2 regions of the Pantoea sp. SGAir0183 genome follow, and region 2 is predicted to be linked to the other one. Evidence: predicted binding sites of a transcription regulator. Region 2 holds the regulator's gene; the other holds the start of a gene.
What was found. The regulator LexA, encoded in region 2, represses DNA repair genes until DNA is damaged. The targets are predictions, from matches to a motif close to TNCTGTATGTACATACAGNA.

Region 1: a site for LexA is predicted at 5,175-5,194, ahead of mutH (DNA mismatch repair endonuclease MutH). Genes of this name have one in related genera too.

Annotation. Positions count from the first base shown of each region.
Region 1 covers NZ_CP028053.1:888,853-899,373, forward strand. The annotation lists gene C1N59_RS04315 (LysR family transcriptional regulator) at 1-529, opposite strand, end outside; gene lysA (diaminopimelate decarboxylase) at 631-1,887, shown strand; gene C1N59_RS04325 (NADP(H)-dependent aldo-keto reductase) at 1,939-2,979, opposite strand; gene C1N59_RS04330 (YgdI/YgdR family lipoprotein) at 3,119-3,337, opposite strand; gene C1N59_RS04335 (TerC family protein) at 3,457-4,167, opposite strand; gene mutH (DNA mismatch repair endonuclease MutH) at 4,266-4,943, opposite strand; gene rppH (RNA pyrophosphohydrolase) at 5,629-6,156, shown strand; gene ptsP (phosphoenolpyruvate--protein phosphotransferase) at 6,169-8,415, shown strand; gene lgt (prolipoprotein diacylglyceryl transferase) at 8,524-9,405, shown strand; gene thyA (thymidylate synthase) at 9,402-10,196, shown strand; gene C1N59_RS04365 (prepilin peptidase-dependent protein) at 10,386-10,521, shown strand, end outside.
Region 2 covers NZ_CP028053.1:4,150,863-4,161,383, forward strand. The annotation lists gene C1N59_RS19340 (Lrp/AsnC family transcriptional regulator) at 1-54, opposite strand, end outside; gene dnaB (replicative DNA helicase) at 181-1,587, opposite strand; gene C1N59_RS19350 (quinone oxidoreductase) at 1,684-2,667, shown strand; gene pspG (envelope stress response protein PspG) at 2,849-3,115, opposite strand; gene dusA (tRNA dihydrouridine(20/20a) synthase DusA) at 3,277-4,272, opposite strand; gene C1N59_RS19365 (conjugal transfer protein TraF) at 4,372-5,643, opposite strand; gene zur (zinc uptake transcriptional repressor Zur) at 6,067-6,588, shown strand; gene C1N59_RS19375 (CsbD family protein) at 6,660-6,872, opposite strand; gene dinF (MATE family efflux transporter DinF) at 7,044-8,366, opposite strand; gene lexA (transcriptional repressor LexA) at 8,476-9,090, opposite strand; gene C1N59_RS19390 (diacylglycerol kinase) at 9,197-9,565, opposite strand; gene plsB (glycerol-3-phosphate 1-O-acyltransferase PlsB) at 9,694-10,521, shown strand, end outside.

The DNA of each region.
Region 1 (10,521 bases), 1.1 Mb from region 2:
GATGCTGTTTCGGTAAGACACAGACTTCATCGCAGGTCAGTAAAGCCTGGCGATCGGTACCGGCAGGTGCGTGCAGCGTTTCTGTCAGGCCCAAATCATAGCGCTGCGCCGACAGCCACTTTTCCAGCAGCGGTGAATCCTGCGGAATGATGTTCAGGCTGACGTCGGGATAGCGTTGTAAAAACGTCTGACAAATGGGCGGCAGCAACGACTGTGAGAAGGCCGGCAGACAGGCAATCGACAGCTCGCCCTGCCGAAACTGCCGCAAACCTTCTGCCGCATCCATAATGCGGTCCAGCCCATACCACGAGCGCTGCACCTCTTCAAACAGGCGTAATCCCTGCACCGTCGGTTGCAGGCGGCCACGCACGCGCTCAAAAAGTTGCAGACTCAACTGCCGTTCAAGCCGCGCCAGTTCACGGCTGACCGTGGGCTGTGAGGTTTGCAGCAGCGTGGCGGCCTGGGTGAGGTTGCCGCTGGTCATCACGGCATGAAAGATCTCGATGTGGCGCCAGTTAATCGTGGCCATGGGATATCCCATATCATTTATGCATAGATGCTATTAAAACAGATATTTTTCGACATGGCACGAATCTGGCTTAATAGGAGGATTGCCACAGGAGACATGCCATGCCGCGTCCGTTAAACACCACAGAAACCGCCCTCAACGTTGATCATCTGCTGCCGCTTGCCCGCCAGTATTCGGGCCCGTTCTGGGCTTATGATGCGCAGGTGATTCAGCAGCGTATTGCACAGCTTCACGCTTTTGATGTGGTGCGCTTTGCTCAAAAAGCCTGTTCAAATACGCACATCCTGCGCCTCATGAAATCGGCCGGAGTTAAGGTGGATTCCGTTTCGCTGGGCGAAATTGAGCGCGCCCTCGTGGCCGGTTTTACGCCTGGCGGTGACGACATCGTGTTTACGGCTGACGTGCTGGATGAACCTACACTCGCCAGAGTTGCAGAACTAAAGGTGCCGGTGAATGCCGGTTCGGTCGATATGCTGCATCAGCTGGGTGCGGTTTCGCCAGGGCACGCGGTCTGGCTACGTATCAATCCGGGATTTGGTCATGGCCACAGCCAGAAAACCAATACAGGCGGTGAAAACAGTAAACACGGCATCTGGCCGAGTGATTTGCCTGCTGCTCAGGCGGCGATTGAGCAATATGGATTGCGCCTGATCGGCATTCACATGCATATCGGCTCGGGCGTGGACTATGCGCACCTGCAGCAGGTCTGCGATGCCATGGTCGATCTGGTGGTGGCGTTCGGTCAGGATCTGGAGGCGATTTCTGCGGGCGGCGGTTTATCCATTCCCTATCACTATGGGGAAGAAGCGATTGATACCGATCACTATTTTGGCCTGTGGGACGCCGCGCGCCAGCGTATTGCCTCACATCTGGGTCACGCCGTGAAGCTGGAAATTGAACCGGGTCGTTTCCTGGTGGCGGAGTCAGGCGTGCTGGTGTCGCAGGTGCGGGCCGTTAAAGAGATGGGCAGCCGTCACTTTGTGCTGGTGGATGCCGGATTCAGCGATCTTATGCGCCCATCGATGTACGGCAGCTATCACCATATCTCCCTGATGGCTGGCGACAACCGACAGATTGATGAACAGGATACGCGTGAAAGCGTTGTCGCGGGGCCACTTTGCGAGTCCGGCGATGTGTTTACTCAGCTTGAAGGGGGCAAAGTGGAAACGCGGGCGATTCCCGACGCGAAAGTCGGCGACTATCTGGTGTTCCACGATACCGGGGCGTACGGTGCGTCCATGTCCTCTAACTACAACAGTCGACCGCTGATTCCGGAAATCCTGTTTGAAAACGGCACGCCACGCGAGATTCGTCGCGCGCAGCGTATCGAGGATCTGCTGGCTCTGGAATTGGGTTAACGCAGGCTGTCAGTCAGGACTGCCAGCCGCACTTGCGGCTGGCACATGGCATCACGGTGCTGGGTAGGTATAACGGCGGTGAATCGCCTCAAGCTCTTCCAGAATCTCACTACTGAGCGTCAGGTTGGCGCTGTCGATATTGATCTTTAACTGATCCAGCGTGGTGGCGCCCAGCAGCGTGCTGGAAACAAACGGTTGCTGGCGAACAAACGCCAGGGCCATTTGCGAGGGATCGATCTGATGCTTGTTTGCCAGCGCCACATATTCTGCGACTGCCAGCTGAGACTGTTCGCCACTGTAGCGGGTAAACCGGCTAAACAAGGTATTACGTGCACCAGCAGGCTGTGCACCGTTCAGGTATTTCCCACTTAGCGTACCAAAAGCCAGGCACGAATAGGCCAGCAGTTCCACGCCTTCATGCTGGCTGATTTCCGCCAGGCCCACCTCAAAACTGCGGTTCAGCAGGCTGTAGGGATTCTGAATAGAAACAATGCGCGGTAACTCATGCTTTTCTGCCAGTTGCAGGTAACGCATCACGCCCCAGGGGGTTTCATTAGAGACGCCGATGTAGCGAATTTTACCGGCCCGCACCTGTTCTGCCAGCGCTTCCAGCGTTTCCAGCAGGGTCACCGGGACGCTGGAAGCGCTGTACTGATAGCCAAGTTTGCCAAAGAAGTTGGTCTGGCGCTGCGGCCAGTGCAGCTGGTACAGGTCGATATAATCGGTATTCAGGCGCTTCAGGCTGGCATCCAGCGCTTCGCGAATGTTCTTACGATCCAGCGCCATATTAGGGCGAATGGAGGCATCGTTGCCGCGGGTCGGCCCTGCGACTTTACTGGCGAGAATGATTTTATCGCGGCTGCCGGTCTTTTTTAACCAACTGCCAATGTACTTTTCGGTCAGGCCCTGGGTTTCCGGGCGAGGCGGCACCGGATACATTTCGGCAGTATCGATCAGGTTGATGCCGGAACTGATCGCAAGATCCAGTTGCGCGTGGGCGTCGGCTTCGCTGTTTTGCTCACCAAACGTCATGGTGCCCAATCCAAGCTGACTCACTTCCAGCGTGCTATGGGGGATACGGTGATAATGCATTGCCGGCTTCCTTTTCTCTGAGGATGGATATTGTGTCTTAAGGGACTATAGCGCGAGGCGTAGCGGCTAAGAAAGGGAAACAACAAGGAGAAACAGCCTGCCGGAGAGGGAAAGGTCGACAGGCCTGCTCGTTTCGCATTTAACGCTCAATGATGGTTGATACTTCATCACTGTTAATCTGTACCGTATGGCCTGACTGATCGGTGTACTGTACCAGTCCGGTCTCCTTATCAATGCTCGGTTTGCCTTCCGTCATAATCATGCGACCGTCTTTTGTCGCCATCACATAATCAGAACTACAACCACCTAATGTCACTGCGGCAACGGCCGCCAATATAATCTTACTCAGCCCTTTCATTGTGCTTATCCTCGCAACGCGTCCACTGTAAAAAAGTGTAGTAATAAATCCTTTTACCGATTGGGTTAATCGTATCAATCTGAAAATAGGTGGGCGGCAGGCCGCCGCCCTTGACAACGCTAGCTGACTTTTTTCTTACTGCGCATCAGGTTAAGGCACTCAACGGCCATCGAGAAGAACATGGCAAAATAAATGTAACCTTTTGGTACATGCACGCCGAAACTCTCCAGAATGAGGGTGAAACCCACCAAAATCAGGAAAGAAAGCGCCAGCATTTTGACCGACGGATGACGGTCAACAAATTCGCCAATACTGCGTGCCGCAAACATCATCATTAAGACGGCAATCACCACGGCGGCCATCATAATAAACAGATGGTCTGAAAGGCCGACGGCTGTAATAACCGAGTCGAGGCTGAAAATAATGTCGAGCAACATAATCTGCACTATCGCTCCCAGGAACGAATGCACATTGGATTTGTGTTCGGTTTCCTCACCTTCGATAGTTTCATGGATTTCCATGCTGGATTTCCAGAGCAGAAATAAGCCACCAAACAGCAGAATAAGATCGCGCGCGGAGAACGGATGATCCATCAGGGTAAACAGGGGATTGGTCAGTTTTGCTACCCAGGCAATCGAGGCCAGCAGTCCCAGCCGCATCAGCATCGCGCCCATCAGACCAATGCGCCGTGCGCGGGCCTGCTGATGTTTAGGCAGTTTTGCCACCACTAATGACAAAAAGATAATGTTATCAATGCCCAGAACCACTTCCAGAATGGTCAGGGTGCCCAACGCCAGCCAGGCGTTAGGATCGGAAATCCACTCGAACATACCTGCACTCGTATCCTAAACGAAAAGTAAACGAAGATTATACGCACCTAATCTGTCGAACTCACATTTAAATAGTGCATGGCCTGGGGAAAGGGGATTCAGAGAAGAAAATGGCGGGCAAGCAGCGGGGCGGTAAAACTTTTCTTGAGATAAAACCCGCGCGGTAACGTCATAATGGGCTGTCCCTGTTCGCCGATCCCTTCGGTCAGGGCCCGGCTGTTAGCCGCTTTGGGGCGAATTTGCAGCCAGGCACCATGACGGGCAGTAATACGTTCCACCTGACCCAGCACAATCATATCCATAAGTTCTTCCCAGTCCTGACGCAGCATGTCTTCTTCTTGTGCCGTCGGGCTCCACAGCAAGGGCGCGCCTACCCGGCGCTCGCCAGGGGGAATATCACGCTCACCCTCAACCGGCATCCACAGTACGCGAGCCAGCTTATGGCGAACATGACTGTTTTCCCACGTCACGCCGCTGTTACCGGTCAGCGGTGCAACGCAGACAAATGTGGTTTCCAGCGGTTTGCCTTCACGATCGACAGGGATAGTTTTCAACTCAATGCCCAGATGCGCAAAATCCTGCTCGGCTTTACTGCCTGCGCTGGCCCCCAAATGCCATTCCAGCAGCATGCCCACCCAGCCTTTATCGCGCTTCAGATTGGCTGGCGTTGGAATGCCGGCCTGTTCTGCCAGACAGTGTAAAGGTAAACCTGCCAGTGCCTGCGCCCGCGCGAACAGTACCGATTCGTTTTCAGGTGGCTCTGGAAGAGTGATCATATGCGTAACCCGGCATGGTTAAAAAATAAGCGCCCTGCGGCCTGTCAGGTTTTCCACAGGAATGAGCAGGGTAGGGCGCGCATAATAACATGAAACATAGTGCTTTTTTAAGAATGCACCGCCTCATGCTGTTAACGACGGGTCAGGTTATCCCAACTTGCTATCAACAATGAACAGGATCTTATGACCAGTTATCCACAGAAAGATGGGATAACCTGGCATCAGACGGGTTACTGGTTCGATTTACAGCCTTGACTTTGCTGTTTTTTAGCAAAAATTAGCCGGTTTGCTGCAAGCTTGAACCGATCTCTGTGGATAAAAAGCCGGGTGGTGGATCTTTAGCCAATTGTCAGCGGCAGGACATTATACAATGTCACTCAGACGAATTTATTCAAACCTCATCAGAGAAATAGTCTTATATTTCAATGGCTATTTCAGAATCACAGTAAAGCGTATTCAGATTCCTCCCAACGGGTTATTCAGTTAACTCCCGTGTTCTACACAAAGCTATCCACAGAAAACGTGAATAAGATCGATGTTTTCTCGGTACTTTGTTTATAACTTTGCATTCTTCTGTGAGTTATCCCGAGATTACGGTCCCCATTGCCCGTGAATCCAGTGGTTTACCGCCTGTAAGGAGTGTGAAACAATCAGACCATTCAAATTTAGCTTTTGAGGTAGTCCAGTGATCGATGATGATGGCTACCGCCCGAATGTTGGTATCGTAATTTGTAACAGGCAGGGACAAGTGTTATGGGCCAGGCGCTTTGGACAGCACTCCTGGCAATTTCCTCAGGGAGGCATCAATCCCGGTGAAACCGCAGAACAGGCGATGTATCGCGAATTGTTCGAAGAAGTAGGGTTACACAGAAAGGATGTCCGAATACTTGCATCTACCCGTAACTGGTTGCGCTACAAATTGCCAAAACGTTTGGTGCGTTGGGACACAAAACCGGTTTGTATTGGTCAGAAACAAAAGTGGTTTCTTCTGCAGTTGATGTGCAGTGATGCAGATATTAATGTGCAACACAGTAGCACGCCGGAATTCGACGGCTGGCGCTGGGTGAGCTTTTGGTATCCGGTACGTCAGGTTGTCTCTTTTAAACGCGATGTGTACCGTCGGGTGATGAAGGAGTTTGCAGGCGTTGTCATGTCCATGCAGGAGAGTGCGGTGCAGCGAAATCATCCTGCCCATCGACGTAAAAGAGGATAGGCCACGCCCTTTATGCTCACTCAGTTGCGAGAAATTGTTGAAAAGGTGGCGAGTGCGCCCCGTCTGAACGAAGCACTCGACATCCTGGTTAATGAGATCTGTCTGGCGATGGAAACGGAAGTCTGTTCCGTTTATCTGGCCGATCACGATCATCGCTGTTATTACCTGATGGCGACGCGCGGTCTGAAAAAACCACGTGGCCTGACGGTGAAACTGGCGTTTGATGAAGGGATTGTGGGCCTGGTCGGTCGCCTGGCCGAGCCTATCAACCTGGCTGATGCGCAGAGCCATCCGAGCTTTAAATACATCCCCTCCGTTAAGGAAGAACGCTATCGCTCTTTCCTTGGTGTGCCCATCATCAGCCGCCGCCAGCTTCTGGGTGTGCTGGTGGTGCAGCAGCGCGAGCATCGCCAGTTCGACGAAAGCGAAGAGTCTTTTCTGGTTACGCTCGCCACCCAGCTAGCGGCCCTGCTGTCACAATCGCAGCTGAGCCAGCTTTTTGGCCAGTATCGGCAGGCCCGTGTTCGCGCCATCGCGGCCGCGCCGGGTGTGGCGGTTGCGCCGGGCTGGGTGGATGAAACTCAACCCCTGCTCGATCAGGTCTCCGCGGCCTCCACGCTGGATCCACTGCGCGAACGTGAGCGCTTGTCACTGGCGATGAGTGAAGCCGCCAGTGAGTTTCGTCGCTTCAGTAAACGCTTTTCTGCCAGCGCGCAGAAAGAAAGCGCGGCAATCTTCGATCTCTACTCGCACCTGTTAACGGATGCCCGCCTGAAAAAAGATCTCTTCGATGAGATCGAACGCGGATCCGTGGCCGAGTGGGCAGTCAAAACCGTGATTGAAAAGTTTGCCGCGCAGTTTGCCAGCCTGACGGATAGCTATCTGAAAGAGCGCGCGGGCGATCTGCGAGTGCTTGGACAGCGGTTGCTGTTCCACCTTGATGATTCCCTGGTGGGCGTCAATGCCTGGCCCGAACGCTTTGTATTGGTAGCCGATGAGCTGACAGCGACAACGCTCGCCGAGATCCCGCATGATCGCCTGGCCGGTATTGTGGTGCGTGACGGCGCCGCGAATTCGCACGCCGCGATCCTGACCCGCGCCATGGGGATCCCCACGGTGATGGGCGCAGACATTCAGCCCGGCCAGCTCAATAAGCGCCTGCTGATTGTCGATGGCTATCGTGGTGAACTGCTGATCGACCCTGAACCGGTGATCGTGCAGGAGTACCAGCGGTTAATCAATGAAGAAAATGCCCTCAGCAAGATGGCTGAAGGCGGTGTAGACAGACCGGCAGAACTGAGAAGCGGTCAGCGCATACAGGTGATGCTTAATGCGGGACTGAGCCCGGAGCATGAGCAAACGCAGGGCAGTTGGGTTGACGGCATCGGTCTTTACCGTACGGAAATCCCGTTTATGCTGCAAAGTGGATTCCCGTCAGAAGAAGAGCAGGTGGCACAGTATCAGGGCATGTTACAGCTCTTTCACGACAAGCCCGTTACGCTGCGTACGCTGGATATCGGGGCCGATAAACAACTGCCTTACATGCCGATTAGCGAGGAGAACCCGTGTCTGGGCTGGCGCGGGATTCGATTGACGCTCGATCAACCGGAAATTTTCCTGGTGCAGGTGCGCGCGATGCTGCGTGCGAATGCCGCCTCCGGCAACCTGAGCATCTTACTGCCGATGATCAGCCACATTGATGAGATCGACGAGGCCAAACGGCTGATTCAGCGTGCCGGGGCAGAAGTGGAAGAGATGCTCGGCTATGCGATTCCTAAGCCGCGCATCGGCATCATGATTGAAGTGCCCTCGATGCTGTTTATGATCCCGCATCTGGCCTCGCGTGTTGATTTTATCTCGGTAGGCACCAACGATCTGACCCAGTATTTGCTGGCGGTTGATCGTAACAATACGCGCGTGGCGAATCTGTACGATTCCCTCCATCCGGCCATGTTGCGTGCACTGCAGGCCATTTCTGTTGAAGCCCATTTGGCGAATCTGGAATTGTGTTTGTGTGGTGAAATGGCGGGCGATCCGACCTGCGTGGCGCTGTTGGTGGGAATGGGATATCACCACCTCAGTATGAACGGGAAAAACGTCTCGCGTGTTAAATACCTGCTGCGTCATCTGGATTACGAAGAAACGCAGAAGCTCAGCACCCAGGCGCTTAAAGCCTCGTCAGCGACGGAGGTACGCCAGATGATGTCGGCGTTTATGGAACAGCGTGGTCTGGGCGGTCTGATCCGCGGCGGGCGTTAACCCAGGTTACATTTCTGCGACTACGCAAAAAACTGGCTGTGCTATGATGCACAGCCTTAATTTATGTGCATCACGTCCCCTTTCAGGGCAGAAAAAAAACGGTGAATGATGAATAACGGCTACATCGCATTTCCACAGTTTGATCCGGTGATTTTCTCAATCGGACCGCTTTCGCTTCACTGGTACGGGTTGATGTATCTGGTGGGATTTGTGTTCGCCATGTGGCTGGCGGTGCGCCGCGCGAACAAACCCGGCAGCGGCTGGAAAAAAGAGGAAGTCGAAAACCTGTTGTATGCCGGCTTCCTGGGGGTTTTCCTGGGCGGACGCATCGGTTACGTGCTGTTTTATAACCTGCCGCTGTTCCTGGAAAATCCGCTTTACCTGTTCAAAGTCTGGGATGGCGGCATGTCGTTCCACGGCGGTCTGATTGGCGTCATCCTGGTGATGCTGATTTTTGCGCGCCGTACCAAACGTCATTTCTTCCAGGTTGCTGATTTTATTGCCCCTCTGATTCCGTTCGGCCTCGGCGCCGGTCGTCTGGGCAACTTTATCAATGGTGAACTGTGGGGCCGCGTCGATCCCAATTTCCGTTTCGCCATGCTGTTCCCCGGCTCGCGCAGCGAAGATATCGCGCTGGCGGCTAACAACCCACAATATCAGGCATTGCTGAACACCTATGGCGTCCTGCCGCGCCATCCTTCACAGCTCTATGAACTGTTCCTTGAAGGCATTGTGTTGTTCATTATCCTGAACCTGTTTATTCGCAAACCCCGCCCGATGGGCAGCGTGTCCGGCCTGTTCCTGATCGGCTACGGTTGCTTCCGCTTTATTGTTGAGTTCTTCCGTCAGCCCGACGCGCAACTGGGTTTGCTCACCGGCGGCCTGAGCATGGGACAAATACTGTCTCTGCCGATGATCATCGCCGGTGTGATTATGATGATTTGGGCGTACCGTCGACGTCCGCAGCAACAACTTCACGAGGAAAAATGAAACAGTATCTGGACTTAATGCGCTACGTGCTGAACGAAGGCACACCAAAATCTGACCGTACCGGTACAGGCACGCTTTCAATTTTTGGTCACCAGATGCGTTTTAATCTGCAGGATGGCTTTCCCCTGGTCACGACTAAAAAGTGCCATGTTCGCTCCATCATTCATGAGCTGCTGTGGTTTCTGCAAGGGGACACCAACATTGGTTACCTGAAAGAAAACAATGTCTCTATCTGGGATGAGTGGGCAGATGAGCAGGGCAATCTGGGACCGGTATACGGCAAACAGTGGCGTAGCTGGGGCACCGCCCGTGGCGAAGAGATTGATCAGATCACCAAAGTGATTGAACAGATCAAGCGCGATCCGGATTCCCGCCGCATCATTGTCTCGGCGTGGAACGTGGGCGAACTGGATGAAATGGCGCTGGCTCCGTGCCATGCCTTTTTCCAGTTCTACGTCGCGGATGGCAGGCTCTCCTGTCAGCTTTACCAGCGTTCCTGCGACATTTTCCTGGGGCTGCCGTTTAACATCGCCAGCTATGCGCTGCTGGTGCATATGGTCGCGCAACAGTGCGAACTGGAGGTCGGTGACTTTGTCTGGACCGGCGGCGATACGCACCTTTACAGCAACCACCTGGAGCAGGCGCGCCTGCAACTGACGCGCGAACCGCGTCCGTTACCGAAGCTGGTGATTAAACGCAAGCCTGCCTCGCTGTTTGACTATCGCTTCGATGATTTTGAGATTGAAGGTTACGATCCGCATCCCGCCATCAAAGCGCCGGTTGCAGTCTGAACACCCGCCGCCAGCATCCGCCCCGGTCTTGCCACAGCATGCCGGGGCGTTTTTTTTACAGCGATGTTGCGGCGCGGTGCACACTTGCACTGATCATGTCTTTATCCAGAGGAAAAATCCTGTAGCTTTGCTTCCAACAGGTGGCTTTCGGGCTTGCTGAAGCGCTCGCTGCTGCGGCACTCTGCCGCCATGAAAAGATCACAGTCAAAAGGGTTTACGCTGGCGGAGCTGCTGCTGGTGATGGTAATCGCTGGCATACTCAGCGCCTTTGCCACGCAAGGCTGGCAGCGCTGGCAGCAGCGTCAACAGCTTCGCGATACGGCGC
Region 2 (10,521 bases):
ATTAGACTGGAGCAGAGTAAGGATTTTTAGATCGTAATCGTCTACGTGCGTCATGCTGTTTCCGTCGCGTGTCAGTGTCGCTTTGCTACAGATAACCCGATTCACTGCGACGTTGTCCAACACTATTTTGCACGGTCCTGCCCGCCATGCACAGATCGTGCATGGCGGGCCAGTGACGGATTATTCGTCGTCGTACTGCGGGCCTGCATAGTTATCAAAGCGTGACCACTGACCGTTAAATGTCAGGCGTACGGTACCGATCGGGCCGTTACGCTGCTTACCCAGAATGATCTCTGCGATCCCTTTCAGGTCGCTGTTTTCGTGATAAACCTCGTCACGGTAAATAAACATGATCAGGTCAGCATCCTGCTCGATCGAACCCGATTCACGCAGATCCGAGTTTACGGGACGTTTATCGGCACGTTGCTCCAGTGAGCGGTTCAGCTGAGATAACGCCACCACGGGCACGTTAAGCTCTTTTGCCAGCGCTTTTAATGAACGGGAAATCTCGGCAATCTCCAGCGTACGGTTATCTGACAATGCGGGCACGCGCATCAACTGCAGGTAGTCGATCATGATCAGACTGAGGCCACCGTTTTCACGATAGATGCGACGCGCGCGGGAACGGACCTCGGTCGGCGTCAGGCCAGAAGAATCATCGATATACATATTCTTCTTTTCCAGCAAAATGCCCATCGTGCCGGAAATGCGCGCCCAGTCTTCATCGTCAAGTTGACCGGTACGAATACGGGTTTGGTCAACCCGCGACAAGGAGGCCAGCATACGCATCATGATCTGTTCGCTGGGCATCTCCAGACTGAAAATCAGTACCGGTTTGTCCTGCAGCATCGCCGCGTTTTCACACAGGTTCATGGCGAACGTGGTTTTCCCCATTGAGGGACGTGCGGCCACGATAATTAAGTCTGAGCGTTGCAGCCCGGCCGTTTTCTTATTCAGATCCTGATAACCGGTATCAATGCCCGTGACGCCATCGTGCGGCGTCTGAAACAGCGACTCAATCCGTGAAACCGTCGCTTCCAGAATTTGTTCGATGTTTTTGGGGCCATCGTCTTTGTTAGCCCGCGCCTCAGCGATTTTAAATACGTTCGACTCGGCAAAATCCAGCAGGTCTTCACTGCTGCGCCCCTGGGGATCATAACCGGCATCGGCTATCTGATTCGCCACGGCGATCATTTCGCGCACGACCGCACGTTCACGCACGATATCCGCGTAAGCGCCGATGTTCGCCGCACTGGGCGTGTTTTTCGCCAGCTCAGCCAGGTAAGCAAATCCGCCGGCCATCTCCAGTTCGCCGCGCGTTTCCAGCGATTCTGACAGCGTAATCAGGTCGATAGGTTTGCTGTTTTCCAGCAGACGCTGCATCTCGGAGAAAATAAGACGGTGCGAGCGATTGAAAAAATCATTTGCCACGACGCGTTCGGACACGTTGTCCCAGCGCTCGTTATCCAGCATTAACCCACCCAGCACCGACTGCTCCGCTTCCAGCGAATGCGGGGGCATTTTCACGCCTTCTAACTGGCGATCCTGCGTTTCGTTCGATTTGTTGGTGGGTTTATTTCCTGCCATAGTGAATGCATTACCGATCTTCTGTGGGGACGCGCAAGTATACCTCAGTTAAGGGGCGTGCCTCACCTTCATGATGAAACAATCACAGGAGTAAGCATGGCAAAGCGTATTCAGTTCAACGCACACGGCGGCCCGGATGTCCTGACCTGGGTTGATTTTGAGCCTGCCGATCCCGCCGATGATGAAATCCAGGTCGAAAACCGCGCGATTGGCATTAACTATATTGATACTTACGTGCGCAGCGGGCTGTATCCGACAGGTCATTTTCCCTCTGGTCTGGGCACCGAGGCGGCGGGCGTGGTCACCCGCGTGGGATCGGCGGTCACGCGTTTCAAACCCGGCGATCGCGTCGTGTACTGTCAGGCCGCACTCGGGGCTTACAGCGAGCTGCATAACGTGGCGGAAGATCGTCTGATGCGGTTACCCGACGCCATCAGTTTTGAGCAGGCTGCCGCCAGTTTTTTGAAAGGCCTGACGACGCAGTACCTGTTACGACAGACCTATAAGCTCAAAGCCGACGAAATTTTTCTGTTTCATGCCGCGGCGGGTGGCGTGGGGTTGATTGCCTGCCAGTGGGCAAAAGCGCTCGGCGCCCATCTGATCGGCACCGTCGGCTCCGCCGAAAAGGCGACACTGGCCAAAAACGCGGGAGCCTGGGCCACCATTAATTATCAGCAAGAGGACATTGCACAACGGGTCAGTGAGCTGACCGGCGGCAACAAGGTTGGCGTGGTGTACGACTCTGTGGGGAAAGCGACCTGGGAAGCCTCGCTGGACTGCCTGCGTCGTCAGGGGCTGATGGTGAGCTTCGGGAATGCTTCAGGGCCGGTGACCAATGTTGATCTCAGCATTTTAAATAAGAAAGGCTCACTGTTTGTTACCCGTCCTTCCCTGTTCGGCTACATCACCAATCGTCAGGAGCTGGAAACGGCCAGTGCAGAATTGTTCTCTTTACTGGCAAGTGGCGCCATTAAGGTCGATGTGCCCGAGCAGCAAAAATTTGCACTGAAAGAGGCCAGCCGCGCTCACCAGTTACTGGAGAGCCGCGCGACACAGGGATCGAGCCTGCTGATTCCCTGATGTAAAAAGGGCTTCCCGCAGGAAGCCCTTCTTTTATTTTTCATTCGCACTGATGTAGGGGCAGAAGCGATGAATATGTTATGAATCAACGACAGCTATCCTGACAGAAAACATAAGTAAAAAGTATGATTGTTGTTAATATTCTGAGCACCAATTTTTCACTGTGTGATCACGCACACATTTATCCCCTGCCATTCCGCTCCAGCCTGCGGATCCTGCGCCTGTACAGGACGCGCTGGCGAGTGTCTTCGTCAGTGAAAAAGCGCCGATAGAGCCATACTGCGGCCACGGCCAGCAGTAGCCAGGGCAGCACCTTCACAATCAGCATCACCATACCGCCGACAAACATCACGATCGTGGCCACGACCAGGGCAGCAATGACGCCGATTAAGGACACGCCAGTCAGCAACAGCATCAGGAAGAAACCGAATACAAAAATAATGTCCATTTGTTCACTCCTCACGATGAATACGTTACGTATTACAAGAACCATGCCAACAAGTAACCTGTTGATAGTGATGAGTTAAGTATGAAGTATGCAAAATCAACGTGGCGAGATTCACCAGATTATGGTGAAAAAAAACCAGCCGGCTGGCTGGTTTAACTGTATCAGGCTTCCTGAGGGATCTTATCGGCGACCAGCGCTAATGCAGCCTCCAGTACCCGCACATCGGCACCGGGCTTATGGGCATTCTCGCTAAGGTGACGACGCCACTGGCGCGCGCCAGGGATCCCCTGGAACAGCCCCAGCATATGGCGCGTCACATGGCCAAGGTACGTGCCTTTTACCAGCTCGGCTTCAATATAAGGGTACATGGCGCGCACCACCGCCACCGGATCAGCGGCAGGCTGTTGCCGGCCAAACACTTCCCGATCGACATGCGCCAGGATGCCGGGGTTTTGATAGGCCTCACGGCCCATCATGACACCATCCAGGTGCTGAAGATGCGTTTTAGCCTCCTCCAGCGTTTTCACGCCGCCGTTAATGGCAATCGTCAGTTGTGGAAAATCACGCTTTAACTGATAAACCCGGGGGTAATCAAGCGGTGGAATCTCGCGGTTTTCTTTCGGACTCAGACCCGAAAGCCATGCCTTGCGCGCATGAATGATAAAGGTGTCGCAGCCACCGCGCTCTGCCACAGTGCCGATAAAATCGGTCAGGAAGGCATAGCTGTCCTGTTCATCGATACCGATACGGGTTTTGACCGTGACCGGAATATCCACCACATCACGCATCGCTTTAATGCCGTCAGCGACCAGCCCGGCTTCCGCCATCAGGCAGGCACCAAAGCGGCCATTCTGAACACGATCTGACGGGCAACCCACATTGAGGTTAACTTCATCGTAACCGCGCTGTTCAGCCAGCGCTGCACACTGCGCCAGTGCAGCCGGATCGCTGCCGCCCAGTTGTAACGCGACCGGGTGCTCCTCTTCACTAAAGGCCAGATAATCGCCTTTACCGTGAATAATGGCACCCGTGGTGACCATTTCGGTATACAGAAGCGTATCGCCGGTCAGCAGACGATGGAAATAGCGACAGTGACGATCCGTCCAGTCGAGCATGGGGGCAACAGAGAAGCGTTGGGAGGAAAAAGTATCGGTCATGAAGCGCAGTCGATCCGGTGGTTAACAGTGATGATATTCTGCGCAAGGATAGCATAAGGGCGGGCGACAAGGTATCGCCCGCCCGTTAATGGCACGGAATCAGAAGTTAAATCCGAGTTGCGCCATGGCACCCCAGGTATTGTTTTGCCCCACCGAGCCTGCCAGATCCAGATGCACAGAATTGTTGAACGGTGACAGCCCAAAGCCTGCGGTCGCCACATTTTCGTCGTTGGAACGCATATCTGCGCGATAACCGGCGCGTAACTGTAACCAGTCCAGTACGCGATATTCCGCGCCCACGCCTGCATACTGACTGTTTTCCTGAGATTTGAAACGGTGCGTTTCGGTCAGGTCAACATCGCCTGTCAGCGTGACCGGCCCTTTATCCCAGGCTAAACCCGCCGTCACTAATGGACGGATTTCATAGGTATCCTGATAGCCATTAACCTCTTTGGTTTGCAGGTCACGTGATACCAGGTTCTGTCCGGTCACGCCTAATGTCCAGTTTTCTGCGAATACCGTCGCCAGGCCGGCGTCAACGTTGAACCCGCTTTCGGTGCTGCGGTAGCGGCCATCCCGTAAATCGTTTTTATCGTAGTTATAAACGCTGGCGGAGTAGTTATACAGCCAGGTCTTTTGCAGCTTAGGCGTCACACCAATCGACACCGGATGGCCGGCAATCGTGAACTCATGGGCAACGGCGATACCATAATCGGTATTTAGCGCAGCCAGCCCGTTCGCGCTGGAGCCCAGCAAGTTTTGTACATTAGGCAGACCAAATACACCGCCAGGAATACCGGCAAACGTTCCGTCAGCCACGCCTTGTAAAATAACGATATCGCCTTCTTTTACATTCGCGCGGACATGCGCCGTACCATAGGCTTTGGTGACAAAGGCAAAAGGCAGCGTTTCATTCGGAACGGTGACTGCAATCGCGACACCTGCTGTCGCGTTGGCTTTGTTACCGCGTAAATCTCTGAGCGTATTGGCCAGATCCCCTGACGCAGCCTGTATCTCAGGAATACGGCGCAGCAGCTCTAACGTCGAGGCATTATCAAACAGATCCTGATAGCGATTTACCGTGTCAGTAATGTTATCGATCTTATCGACCATTTTGTCTTTATCAGTAATTTGCGCGCCCGCACTGGGAAAAATGATGCTGACGTTGTCATCGGGCTTCGCTTTGGTCATTAACGCCGGGTTAGCTAAAACGGCAGACCCGTAGGTAGAGGACGCCACGCCCGTTCCCCCCATTGCATCGTTACGGGCATCGTACCAGGTTCCCGCGGCCAGCGCGGATGATGAAAAAACCAGAGCATTAAACACTGCAGGGAAAACCAGAACGGAACGTGGGACGGTTAATTTTGCCATTTGCTTATCATCACCTGAAAAATTGCCGTTAAAACATTAACGACCGAATAGTTTGTTAGCCCCATTGTGGAGGATGGCTAACGCTTTATTGCTGTGAATTCAGAGTAAATAGTGGCGCAATTCCATTGATTGATTATTTTTCGATCCGTTATGTCTGGTTACCGTCCAAAAAGCGTTAACAGAAGGAGGCCGGGACCAGCACTTTATTAAGAACTTTTAAACATTAGTTCTTAACTCAGTGAGATGTAAAGCAAAAGGAAAAAATATTTACAAACATTCTGACATATATTGGCCTCGCAGACGGGCGCAAAGTCGTAAGGAACAGATAAGCACGGACAAAGGGAGGAGGTGCAGACAGGCAAGGTGCATCGTACGTATCATTAATGTGATAAGATAACATCACCTGTCAAACGGAGAAATTCCATGTCAACCATGACGCCAGAGCAAATCATGACCCAGGCTGAGAAACTGTGTTTACAGCGCGGTGTACGCCTGACGACCCAGCGCGCAGAGGTCCTGCGGTTGATGGCCGGACAGCCAGGATCGATCAGTGCTTATGACCTGCTTGATCAGTTGCGTGTCAGTGAGCCCCAGGCCAAGCCTCCTACCGTCTACCGTGCGCTGGATTTTCTTCTTGAGCAGGGTTTTATCCACCGCGTCGAGTCCAATAACAGCTATGTGATGTGTCACCATTTCGACGCACCCGCCCATACATCGGTGATGCTGGTCTGCGATCGCTGTGCAGTGGTCACGGAAAAGCAGGCGCAGGGCGCAGAAAAAATCATCGCATCGCTGGCGCAGGAGGCAAGCTTCGTCCTACGGCATAGCGTGATAGAGGCGCACGGGTTATGTGAAAACTGTGCGGAAGTTGAAGCCTGTGAACAGCATGAACATTGTGATCATGACCATCAGGCTGACGGGAAGAAACGCAGTAAACGAAGTTAATTGCACATCCTTGTGCGGTCTGGCCGGCATGAGCGTACCGGCCCGGGTAGGAGCATCCCTGAATAACGTGATTACCAGCGGTAATCCTTGTTGTGACCTTCCCAGTCCGTTACTTCTTTCTCCGCCTGATCTTTCGCGTAGCCGTAACGTTCCTGAATTTTGCCGACCAGCTGATCGCGTTTACCTTCAATGACTTGCATGTCATCATCGGTCAGCTTGCCCCATTTCTCTTTCATTTTTCCTTTGAACTGTTTCCAGTTACCACTCGCTTCGTCTTTATTCATTGCAGACCTCCACGTCATCCTTCGATTTCGTTTTATTTTGCCATCAGGCAAAATTACGATATAAAGCGCTGCTTAATAGCGCCATTCAAAGATAATTGTAGTAGCTAATTTCAGTTTTGCCGGAAAAAATGAAAATTTTATGTATCCTGCGTCATATTTCAGGCAAGTTGCTCAGGCGCTAAACCAGGTGCCATTGCGCCAGTGCCTGCGCCAGACCAGCCAAAGTGACAGGCCGCGAAGCGCCAGAAAAACGGCTATCGCCAGCCATAGACCGTGATTACCGACAAAAGGCACGGTTAACAGCGTCAGGAAATAGCCCAGTGCGGCAATCGCCATACTGTTGCGCATTTCTCTTCCGCGGGTCGCACCAATAAACATGCCATCCAGCAGATAGCACCAGACGCCAACCAGCGGCATGACAACCTGCCACGGCAGAAAACGGTCAGCCGCCTGTTGAAGTGCGGGAATCGATGTCAGGAGAGCCACGATCTGATAGCCACAAACAGCATAGACCAGGGAGAAAAACAGCGCGACTGACAGTGCCTGACGGCAGGCAGCAATCCATACCAGTTGCAACCTGCTGCCGTCCTTTGCGCCGTGTGCCTCACCAGCAAAGGCTTCGACGGCGTAAGCAAAGCCATCCAGCGCATAGGCGGTAAACGTCATGAACATCAGCAGGATGGCATTTACCGCCACCACATCAGGTCCGATACGCGTTCCCAGCACGGTCAGAGAGGCAAAGCAAAGCTGTAACAGTAAGGTACGCAGCAGGATATCGCGATTCAGGCGAAGCAGGCGGTGGATATCGCCACGCCAGCTATGGACCAGACTGTGCAGCGTGATGCCGCGCAGCGCCAGCACGCGCCAGACCATAAGTGCCCCGACCAGCAACGTCGCATATTCCGCGATAGCCGTCGCGGCTGCAGCCCCGGCTACGCCCCAGTGCAGCCCCAGCACCAGCCAGAGGTCCAGCAGAATATTGATAACGTTGCCCACCACCAGCAGGATGACCGGCGCTCTGGCATACTGTACGCCCAGCAGCCAGCCCAGAATCACCAGGTTAGCCAGCATGGCGGGCGCACTGAGCCAGCGAATATGGATAAACAGCGCAGCCTGCTCAAGCACGGCGGCCTCTCCGCCGATAAAGCGGATTGCTAATGCCGTAACAGGATGACGCAGGGCAATAAACAGGCTGCCGGCCAGTAAGGCAATGATCAGGGGCTGTGCCAATGCGCGCGCCAGCGCCGTTTTATCGCCCGCGCCAAACGCCTGAGCCGTCAGGCCTGTCGTACTCATCCGCAGAAAAAGCAGCAGCATGAAGATGAAACTGGTAACGGTCGTCCCGACCGCAACGCCGCCCAGATAAACCGGGCTGTCGAGATGGCCAATAACGGCTGTATCGACTAAGCCGAGCAGAGGAACGGTGATATTTGACAGGATCATGGGCAGCGCCAGCCGCCACAGTTTTTTATCGGTAGCTGTCAGGAAGCGCATGTAACGTCCGTGCAATGCGCCGCTGGTGTTGCAGATGAACCCACAGCGGCAAAACAGGGGCAGACTGGGTAACGTCAAGGTTGACGTAAAGAGCCAACCTTAAGAAGAGTTACAACCACTCACCGTTACGTACGATGCCAACCGCCAGACCTTCAACCGTCAGCGACTGCGCACGTGTATCGACAATGATAGGCTCAAAATCCGTATTTTCAGGTAACAGATGCACCACTGATCCCTGCTTTTTCCAGCGCTTCACGGTGACTTCGTCATCAATGCGCGCTACCACCACCTGACCATTACGCACTTCCTGCGTTTTATGCACGGCCAGCAGATCGCCATCCATGATGCCAATGTCTTTCATTGACATGCCGCTAACGCGCAGCAGGAAATCGGCAGAGGGCTTGAACATGTCTGGATCCACTTTGTAGTGGGTTTCGATATGTTCCTGGGCCAGCAACGGCTCACCCGCCGCAACGCGCCCAATGAGTGGCAGACCGTCTGAAGGTTCTTCTTCCATTAACAAACGGATACCGCGGGACGCACCAGAGACGATTTCAATCACGCCTTTACGCGACAGCGCTTTCAGATGCTCTTCTGCCGCGTTAGGTGAGCGGAAGCCCAGTTGCGCAGCAATTTCTGCACGCGTAGGCGGCATGCCCGTTTGATTAATGTGGTCGCGAATCAAGTCGTAGACCTGTTGCTGCCTGCTGGTTAATGCTTTCATCCCGCCCCCTGGTTGTTTATACAGTCGCTGTGAGTATATACAGGTATTGGTGAAATGGAAACCAAAAGTCAGGCCAAAATCAGTAATTTGACGGGAGATGGAATGCTTATCGCAAATGCGACCAAAGTAGCGTTCCCCAAACGAACAGGGCCAGTACTATTGCCAGCAAAACAGCGGCCGATCCCATATCTTTGGCTCGGCCGGCAAGAGGATGACGTTCCTGCCCTGTGCGGTCCACCACCGCTTCGATGGCGCTGTTCAGAACTTCAACAATCATCACCAGCATGACCGCGCCAATCATCAGGATGCGCGAAATAGTATCGACATCCAGCCAGCAGGCCAGGATAATTGCCGCCAGTGAAATTACGGCTTCCTGGCGGAAGGCAGCTTCATGCTGCCAGGCGGCGCGAAGACCTTGCCATGAGTAGCCAGCCGCTTTCACAATCCGGGTAATGCCGGTGACATTATTTGTCATGATAAAGGAACTCTTTTCAAAGGATTGACGTCAATACCGGGCAGCGCACAATTGTCGCTGTCACAGATTTTTGCTGCGCGTTCTGATATGCTTGCGCCGCTTTGCTAACAAGAGGCTTCATGTTGTCTATGTCAGGTTGGCGTAAAATTTTTTATAAATTGCTGAACTTACCCCTTTCATTTCTGGTAAAGAGTAAGGCCATTCCGGCTGATCCCGTCTCCGAACATGGGCTGGATCCTACCCGGCCTATTATGTATGTCCTGCCTTATGATTCAAAGGCCGATCTCCTGACTTTACGCGCGCAGTGCATCCGGCACGATCTGCCTGATCCGCTTATTCCGCTGGAGATAGACGGCGCCCTGTTGCCGCGTCATGTCTTTATTAATGACGGTCCGCGTGTGTTCCCCTATTTCGTGCCCAGCCTTGAATCGGTCAAAATCTTCCACGAGTATCTTGATCTGCACCGCAGCAACCCTGAACTTGATGTTCAGATGTTACCGGTTTCAGTCATGTTTGGCCGTGCGCCAGGTCGGGAAGTCCAGGGCGACGATCATCCGCCTCATTTGCGGCTCCTTAACGGCATTCAAAAATTCTTTGCCGTTCTCTGGCATGGCCGCGACAGTTTTGTGCGTTTTTCGCCCACGGTCTCCCTGCGTCGTATGGCGACCGAACACGGTACCGACAAGTCGATTGCGCAGAAGCTGGCTCGCGTAGCGCGCATCCATTTTGCCCGTCAGCGCCTGGCTGCGGTGGGACCGCGCCTGCCGGCTCGCCAGGATTTATTCAATCGCCTGTTGCAGTCGAAGGCGATTGAAAAAGCTGTGGAAGACGAGGCGCGTAGCAAGAAAATCTCCCATGAGAAAGCGCAGCAAAACGCCATTGAAATGATGGAAGAAATTGCGGCCAACTTTTCCTACGAAGCGATTCGTATCACCGACCGCGTGATGGGCTGGCTC